2 regions of the Ornithinimicrobium avium genome follow, and region 2 is predicted to be linked to the other one. Evidence: predicted binding sites of a transcription regulator. Region 2 holds the regulator's gene; the other holds the start of a gene.
The links. Region 2 encodes HspR, which represses chaperone genes until heat shock. Its sites were predicted from a motif close to AAGTTGAGTCNNNNNGACTCAACTT; they were not measured.

Region 1: the regulator HspR is predicted to act here: its motif matches at 2,331-2,355, upstream of DV701_RS14645 (ATP-dependent Clp protease ATP-binding subunit).

What each region holds. Positions count from the first base shown of each region.
Region 1 covers NZ_CP031229.1:3,200,383-3,204,791, reverse strand. The annotation lists gene DV701_RS14645 (ATP-dependent Clp protease ATP-binding subunit) at 1-2,249, opposite strand, end outside; gene DV701_RS14640 (hypothetical protein) at 2,456-3,100, shown strand; gene ku (non-homologous end joining protein Ku) at 3,106-4,077, opposite strand; gene DV701_RS14630 (ATP-dependent DNA ligase) at 4,095-4,409, shown strand, end outside.
Region 2 covers NZ_CP031229.1:3,065,169-3,069,577, forward strand. The annotation lists gene dnaK (molecular chaperone DnaK) at 1-543, shown strand, start outside; gene DV701_RS18875 (nucleotide exchange factor GrpE) at 540-1,208, shown strand; gene DV701_RS13935 (DnaJ C-terminal domain-containing protein) at 1,313-2,353, shown strand; gene DV701_RS13940 (heat shock protein transcriptional repressor HspR) at 2,353-2,799, shown strand; gene DV701_RS13945 (hypothetical protein) at 3,033-3,209, shown strand; gene DV701_RS13950 (HAD family hydrolase) at 3,224-3,895, opposite strand; gene DV701_RS13955 (SIR2 family NAD-dependent protein deacylase) at 3,941-4,409, shown strand, end outside.

The DNA of each region.
Region 1 (4,409 bases), 140 kb from region 2:
ATGGCCATGTCCTTGTCCTTGAGCCGCTCGTCGAGCCGGGCGACCATCAGGTCCACGATCTGGACGATCTCGTCCTGCGTGAGCTGCGGGAAGACGACGGTCTCGTCCACCCGGTTGAGGAACTCGGGGCGGAAGTGCTGCTTGAGCTCGTCCTCCACCTTGTGCTTCATCCGCTCGTAGTCGCTGCGGCTGTCCGGGCCTGCCGAGAAGCCGAGCGTGACACCCTTGGAGATGTCCCGCGTGCCCAGGTTGGTCGTCATGATGATGACGGTGTTCTTGAAGTCCACGACCCGGCCCTGGGCGTCGGTCAGGCGACCGTCCTCCAGGATCTGCAGCAGGCTGTTGAAGATGTCCGGGTGGGCCTTCTCGATCTCGTCGAAGAGCACCACGGAGAACGGCCGGCGGCGGACCTTCTCGGTCAGCTGGCCGCCCTCCTCGTAGCCGACGTAGCCGGGGGGCGAGCCGAACATCCGGGAGACGGTGTGCTTCTCGGAGTACTCGGACATGTCCAGGGTGATGAGCGAGTCCTCGTCGCCGAAGAGGAACTCCGCCAGGGCCTTGGCCAGCTCGGTCTTGCCGACGCCGGTCGGGCCGGCGAAGATGAACGAGCCGCCCGGACGGCGGGGGTCCTTCAGGCCGGCGCGGGTGCGGCGGATGGCCTGGGACAGCGCGCCGATGGCGTCGTCCATCCCGATGATCCGCTTGTGCAGCTCGTCCTCCATGTTGAGCAGCCGGCTGGACTCCTCCTCGGTCAGCTTGAAGACCGGGATGCCGGTGGCCGCGGCGAGGACCTCGGCGATCAGCTCCTCGTCGACCTCGGCGACGACGTCCAGGTCGCCGTTCTTCCACTCCTTCTCCCGCTCGGTGCGCGCCTGGGTGAGCTTGTGCTCCTCGTCGCGCAGCCGGGCCGCCTTCTCGAAGTCCTGCGCGTCGATCGCGGACTCCTTCTCGCGCTTGGTGTGCGAGATCTTCTCGTCGAACTCGCGCAGGTCCGGCGGCGCGGTCATCCGGCGGATGCGCAGCCGCGCGCCCGCCTCGTCGATCAGGTCGATCGCCTTGTCCGGCAGGAAGCGGTCGTTGATGTAGCGGTCGGCCATGGTGGCCGCCGCCACCAGGGCCGCGTCGGTGATCGAGACGCGGTGGTGCGCCTCGTAGCGGTCGCGCAGCCCCTTGAGGATCTCGATCGCGTGGGCCAGGGTGGGCTCCTGGACCTGGATCGGCTGGAAACGACGCTCCAGCGCGGCGTCCTTCTCGATGTGCTTGCGGTACTCGTCCAGCGTGGTCGCGCCGATCGTCTGCAGCTCGCCGCGGGCCAGCATCGGCTTGAGGATGCTCGCCGCGTCGATGGCGCCCTCGGCGGCACCGGCACCGACGAGGGTGTGGATCTCGTCGATGAACAGGATGATGTCGCCGCGGGTGCGGATCTCCTTGAGGACCTTCTTCAGCCGCTCCTCGAAGTCGCCGCGGTAGCGGCTGCCGGCGACGAGCGCGCCGAGGTCCAGGGTGTAGAGCTGCTTCTCCTTCAGCGTCTCGGGCACCTCGCCGCGGACGATGTCCTGGGCCAGGCCCTCCACGACGGCGGTCTTGCCGACGCCGGGCTCCCCGATCAGCACCGGGTTGTTCTTGGTGCGCCGGGAGAGGATCTGCATGACCCGCTCGATCTCGGCCTGCCTGCCGATGACCGGGTCGAGCTTGCCCTCGCGTGCGGCCTGCGTCAGGTTGCGGCCGAACTGGTCCAGGACCAGCGATCCGGCCTGCTGGCCCTCGGGGCCGCCGCTGGGGCCCACGCCCGCGCTGGCGGTCTCCTTGCCCTGGTAGCCGGAGAGCAGCTGGATGACCTGCTGGCGGACCCGGTTGAGGTCGGCGCCGAGCTTGACCAGCACCTGGGCGGCCACGCCCTCGCCCTCACGGATGAGACCGAGCAGCAGGTGCTCGGTGCCGATGTAGTTGTGCCCCAGCTGCAGGCCCTCGCGCAGGGACAGCTCGAGGACCTTCTTGGCCCGGGGGGTGAAGGGGATGTGTCCGGTCGGGCTCTGCTGGCCCTGGCCGATGATCTCCTGGACCTGCTGGCGCACCGCGTCCAGCGAGATGTCCAGGGACTCCAGGGCCTTGGCCGCCACGCCCTCGCCCTCGTGGATCAGGCCGAGCAGCAGGTGCTCGGTCCCGATGTAGTTGTGGTTGAGCAGCCGCGCCTCTTCCTGCGCGAGCACCACCACCCGCCTGGCGCGGTCGGTGAACCTTTCGAACATCGTCACTCCTTGACTTCGTGGCACGCGGGTCGTTCGAGCTGCACCTGGGTGCCCACGTGCGCGCGGGCGTGCATCCACTCTACGTTGCGTCTGCCTGCCTCAACGTCGCCGAGCGTCGCCTGTGTTCCACGGGTGTGCCGTGTTCGCCCCTGGCATAACGGCTCCGCCTAGGAGATCCCCAGCCCCACCCCCTACCATCGGCGCCCATGCACACCCGCACCCTCACCGTCGCCACCACCGCCGCCGGTCTCGCCCTCGTCCTGGGAGCCTGCACCTCCGGCGGGCCGGAGCCTGCACCCACCTCCGACGAGGCGGCCGTGACCAGTGACGACGGGCTCGAGGGCACCGCCGGCAACCAGGGCTGGATGTGCAACTACGTCAGCCCGACCGCCGTCGAGCTCGCCAACGGCTCGGCCCCGCAGACGACCCGCATGCTGGTCACCGAGGACACCGAGGACAGCTGGGTCTGCGACGTGCTCGTCGGTGGCAAGGGCGAGCAGGAGCCGGTCATCGAGCTGTCGATCCACCTGGGAGAGGGCGCGTGGGCCGACGCACGGGCCCGGGCCGAGGGCGCGGAGGGCGTGGAGCCCGGCCCCGACCACCTCGGCGTCTCCTTCGTCTCCCCGGGCCTGGTCACCGGCCTGACGATGTGCAAGGACCCGCAGTCCGACGACGCCGGCGACAAGATCCCCTACGCGCTGGTCGCCGAGTCCTTCGGGCAGACCGGCGCCGGGGCCACCGAGCATCTCGAGCGGGCGGTCACCGAGACGGCCAAGGCGCTGGACCAGAGCGTCGGCTGCAGCCCCAAGCTGGCCGTCGAGGAGGATGCGGCGCAGACCACCGCGCCCTGAGCCGCTCAGCCGGCCTTCTTGGCCGTGGTCTTGCTGGCCGTCGCCCTCTTCGCCTCGGTCTTCTTCGCAGCGGTCTTCTTCGCAGCGGTCTTCTTCGCAGCGGACTCCTTCGGCGCGGCCTTCTTGGCGGCCGGCTTACTCGGGCGCTCCGAGGCTGGGTCGTCGCCGGACTCGTCGTCGGCCTTCGCCCCGCGACCCTTCTTGGCCCGGTCGACCGAGCGCTGCAGGGCGGCGAGCAGGTCGACGACCTCCCCGGACTCGGCCTCCTCCTCGGCCTCGGGCGCCTCGGTGACGTCGCCGCCCTCGATCTTCCTGGCGACGAGGGCGTCGAGAGCCTCCTTGAAGTCGTCGACGTGGCCCTCGGGCTCGAAGTCGCCGGCCATCGATTCCACGAGCATCTGGGCCATCTGCTTCTCGGCCTTCTTCGGCTCGCTGACCTGGTCGAGGTTGTCGAGCCGGGCGGCGTCGCGCACCTCGTCGGGCCACAGCAGGGTCTGCAGCAGGATCGCGTCGTCCATCACCCGCAGCACCGCCATCGTCATCCGCGTGCGCACCGAGACCGTGACGACCGCGACCCGGTCGGACTCGCGCAGCGCCTCCCTCAGCAGTCCGTAGGCCTTGGCCCCCATGGCGTCCGGCTCGATGAAGTAGGCCTTGTCGTAGAGGATCGGGTCGATCTGGGCCGCCGGGACGAACCTCTCGACCTCGATCTCCTTGCTCGACCGGTTGGGCAGGGAGGCCAGGTCCTCGTCGGTGAGGACCACCGTCCGCCCGTCCTCGGTCTCGTAGGCCTTGGCGATCTCCTTGTAGGGGACCTCCTCACCGTCGGCCTGGGCCACCCGCTTGTAGCGGATCCGGCTGCCGTCGCTGGCGCGCACCTGGTGCAGGCTGATGTCGTGGTTCTCCGTGGCCGAGTAGAGGCGCACGGGCACGTTGACCAGCCCGAAGGAGACCGCACCCTTCCAGATCGCTCGCATTGGTCAAGGATGGACCAATGCGACCCATGCTGGCCACTCCTGGCGACCTGCGCACCGGCCCGCCCGCCGGACCGGCCTGGGTGCACGAGATCAAGTGGGACGGCATCCGGCTGCTCGCGGACGCGGCCGACAGCCGCCTGCGGCTGCTCACCCGCTCCGGCCGGGACATCGCGGTGGCGCTGCCGGAGCTGCACGGCCTGGCGCAGGTCTGCGACGACGTGCTGCTCGACGGGGAGGCGGTCGCGATGGTGGCCGGGCGCCCGTCCTTCAGCCACGTCGTCGACCGCGTGCACACCGCCTCTGCCGTCGCCGCGTCGCGTCTGGCCCGCACG
Region 2 (4,409 bases):
ACCTTCGACATCGACGCCAACGGCATCGTGCACGTGTCCGCCAAGGACCGCGGCACGGGCAAGGAGCAGTCGATGACGATCTCCGGCGGCAGCGCGCTGCCCAAGGAGGAGATCGAGCGGATGGTCAAGGACGCCGAGGCGCACGCGGAGGAGGACAAGAAGCGCAAGGAGGAGACCGAGACCCGCAACACCGCCGAGCAGCTGGTCTACTCGACCGAGAAGTTCCTCGCCGACTCCGGCGACAAGGTCCCGGCCGACGCCCGTGGCCCGGTCGACACCGCGCTGAGCGACCTCAAGGACGCGCTCAAGGCTGACTCCGGCGCCACGATCGAGGACATCAACGCCAAGATGGAGACTCTCTCCACCGAGAGCCAGAAGATGGGCTCGGCCATGTACGCCCAGCAGGGCGCCGAGGGCGCCGGTGCGGGTGCCGGTTTCGCCGACGCCACCGGCGCGGCGGACATCGACCCGAACGCGGCCGCCGGCGGCAATGACGACGACGTGGTCGACGCCGAGGTGGTCGACGACGAGGAGACCAAGTGACCGACATCCACGGCACCCAGCCCGGGGGCGCTCCCGACGAGGAGCGCCCCGGGTCGGGGCCCGTCATCAGGGACCGCAGGCTCATCGACCCGGAGACGGGGCAGGTGCGCCGCCCCGAGGGCCAGCAACCCTCGGCGGACGCCCCCCAGGGTTCCTCCACGCAGGAGGCCACCCCCGCCGGCGGTCCCCCCGCCGGGCCCGAGGACGAGCCGCACCCGGACACCGCCCTGGCCGCCGAGCGGCTGGAGGAGATGCGCCGGATGCAGGCCGAGTTCGTCAACTTCCGCAACCGCACCCAGCGGGAGCGCGAGGGCGACCGGGACCGGGCCACCTCAAGCGTCGTGGAGGCGCTGCTCCCGGTGATGGACGACATCCACTGGGCGCGGGAGCACGGCGACCTTGCCGAGGGGACGCCGTTCGCGGCGATCGCCGACAAGCTCGGGCAGACCCTGGAACGCTTCGGCGTCAAGCAGGTCGGCGCGGTCGGCGAGATCTTCGACCCGAACGTCCACGAGGCGCTCATGCACATGCCCGCCGACGCCCCCGGCGTGGAGCTGCCGGAGGGCACCACCGAGATGACGGTCGTGCAGGTGATGCAGCCCGGGTTCGTCGTCAACGACAAGGTCGTGCGCGCCGCTCGCGTGGCGGTCGCCGACCCGGCCTGAACGCTCCGCACGTGCCCCGAGCCACGCGGTGGGGCCGGCCGCCCGCCGGCCCCACCGCATACCGTCGGACCACCACGCAGCACCCCAGGAGGAGGTGAGGACCCATGGTCAGCCAGGACTGGATGGAGAAGGACTTCTACGCGATCCTCGGCGTCCCCAAGGACGTCGACGAGAAGACCCTGAAGAAGACCTACCGCAAGCTCGCCCGCCAGTGGCATCCCGACGCCAAGCCGGGCGACACCGCCGCGGAGAAGAAGTTCAAGGACATCGGTGAGGCCTACGCGGTGCTCTCCGACCCCGAGCAGCGCCAGCAGTACGACGCCGTCCGCGCTATGGGCGGCGGCGCCCGGTTCACCGCCGGAGGACCCGGCGGGGCCGGGGCCGGCGGTTTCGAGGACGTCTTCGCCCAGATGTTCGGCGGAGGCGGCGGCGGGGCCCGCAACGTCCGCTTCAGCACCGGAGGCAACGCCGGGGGCATCGACCTCGAGGACCTGCTCGGCGCCTTCGGCGGCGCCGGAGGTTTCCAGCAGCAGGGCGGGCAGGGCTTCCCGGGCGGTTTCGCCGGGGGCGGCCACGGCCCGCGCGGCGGCGCCCGCGGCCACGACGTGGAGGCGAGCACGACGCTCGACTTCCACGCCGCGGCGAGCGGCGAGACCGTCACCCTGAGCAAGCCGGACGGCGGACGCATCACCACACGCATCCCGGCCGGCGTCAAGGACGGGCAGAAGATCCGCCTGCGCGGCAAGGGCGAGCCCGCACCCGTCCCGGGCGGCGAGCCCGGCGACCTCATCCTGCACGTCGCCGTCCGTCCGCACCCCGTCTTCGGCCGCGAGGGCGACAACCTCACCCTCGACCTGCCCGTCACCTTCGCGGAGGCGGCGCTGGGCGCGACCGTCCCGGTGCCGACGCTCGACGGCGGCACCGTCAAGGTCAAGATCGCCCCCGGCACGCCCTCCGGGCGGGTGCTGCGGGTCAAGGGTCGTGGCATCAAGGCCAGGAAGGGCACCGGCGACCTGCTGGCCAAGGTCCAGGTCGTGGTGCCGCAGCGGCTCTCCGACAAGGCCCGCGAGGCCGTCGAGACCCTCCGTGAGGAGGACGGGAGCACCGACCCGCGCGCCGAGCTCATGGCGAGGGCGCGTCCTTGATCGCGCGGCCCGACCGGGACACGCCGGTCTACGTGATCTCGGTGGCGGCCGAGCTGGCCGGCATGCACGCGCAGACCCTGCGCCAGTACGACCGGCTGGGCCTGGTCACGCCCTCGCGCACGCGCGGGGGAGGTCGTCGCTACTCCTCCCGGGACATCGACCGCCTGCGCGAGGTGCAGCGGCTCTCCGGCGAGGGGGTGAGCCTGGCCGGGATCCAGCGCATCCTCGAGCTCGAGACGCAGGTCGAGGCGATGCGCACCCGTCTGGCCGAGCTCACCGCCGAGAACCACTCGCTGCGGGAGGCCGTCGGCCGCGCGCCGCGGGTCTTCGCCGCCGGCCGCTCCGGCGAGGTCGTGGCGCTGCGCGCCGGCACCCGGCCGGTGGCCCGGGGCGGGGGGACCGCCCTGACGCTGTGGCGCCCGGCCGGTTGGCCGTTCGGCGACTGAGCGCGGCCGCACGCAAGCCGCGCGATCTGCGGCAGGCCTGCACCCGTCCGGAGCTCCCTCCCGGAGTGCCCAGCGTCAACGCGCGCTCGAGCATCCTGGCCAGGCCCGGCCAGGCGGAACAGTCCGGGGCAGGACAGCGTTCTAGTAGACGTACCGATCATGTCCGCCGCGGTCCTGCGGTGCAGAGCTGGTGCAGAGCTGAGGTGGCTGGTGGACGGAGGTCCATGATGCCCATGGCAGTTCCTGTCGGCCCGATGTTTCTCGGCCCGTTGATGCTGGTCTTCGTGCCCCTGTGGTTCGCGTGGTTCTTCCTCTTCTTCCGCGAGCCCCACAAGGGGTCGATGCACTACGTGCACGCGCCCACGGTCCCGGCGCGACGGACGCAGGACCACCTGCACCACGGCGCGTGACCCTCCGCGGTCGCCTAGGCCCCCAGATTCTCGACGAGCTCGACCGTGACCTCGTCGAGGGAGCCGACCCGGACGTCGGCGAGCGCGAGCGCGTCCGCCGCGGGCGGTAACGCCTCGTGCGGCACGGCGATCACCCGCATCCCGGCAGCCGCCGCCGAGCGCAGCCCGTTCGAGGAGTCCTCGATCGCCACGGCCCGCGACGGCGCGACCCCGAGCAGCTCGCACGTGCGCAGATAGCCGTCAGGGGCGGGCTTGCCCCTCGCCACCTCCTCGGTCGACACGGACGCGCGGACGTGCCCGGTGAGTCCGAGCGTGGCCAGCGTCGTGTCGATCAGGCGTCGCGGCGACGAGGACGTCAGGCCCACCGGCCAGCGCGCGGCCATCCGGCGGACGGCAGCCTGCGCACCCGGCAGGGTGGGCAGGTGCGCGCGGTAGCGCGCGGCCATCGCCCCGACCGTCCGGGCCGCCACCGTCTCCGCGTCTCCGTCCACCCCGACCGTGGTCGCCATGAACTCCGACCACTCCGGCGTGGACATGCCCATCATCGCCTCGGTGGCGCCCTTCGGCCACGGCACGCCGTCGTCGGCCGCCAGTCCCCGTCGGACCTCGTCCCAGATCGTCTCGGTGTCGGTGAGCACGCCGTCCAGGTCGAACACCACGGCGGCGACCGTTGCAGAAGCTGGCATGGCCACCATCATGCCCGGGCCGGCCGACCTGCCAGGATGGGCGTCATGAGCCAGCCACCCGCCGCCCCCGTCCCGGGCCGGGCGCTGGAGCTGGTCCGCCGTGCGCAGCGGGTCTGCGTGCTCACCGGCGCAGGGATGTCGGCCGAGTCGGGGGTGCCCACCTTCCGGGACGCCCAGGTCGGGCTGTGGGAGCGCTTCGACCCCGCCGAGCTGGCCACGCCGTCGGCCTGGGAGGAGGACCCCGGGCAGGTCTGGGCCTGGTACGCCTGGCGCGCCGGCCTCGTCCGCCGTGCCGAGCCCAACGCCGGCCACCGCGCGCTCGCCGACTGGCAGCAGCGGCCGGGGACCCAACTGCGCATCGCCACCCAGAACGTCGACGACCTGCACGAGCGCGCGGGCGCGCAGGTGCTGGCCCACGTGCACGGGAGTCTCTTCGCGCTGCGGTGCGCGGAGTGCGGGCGACCCAGCGGTGCGGCATACCCCCAGGTGGACGAGCCGGTCGCCCACCTCGAGC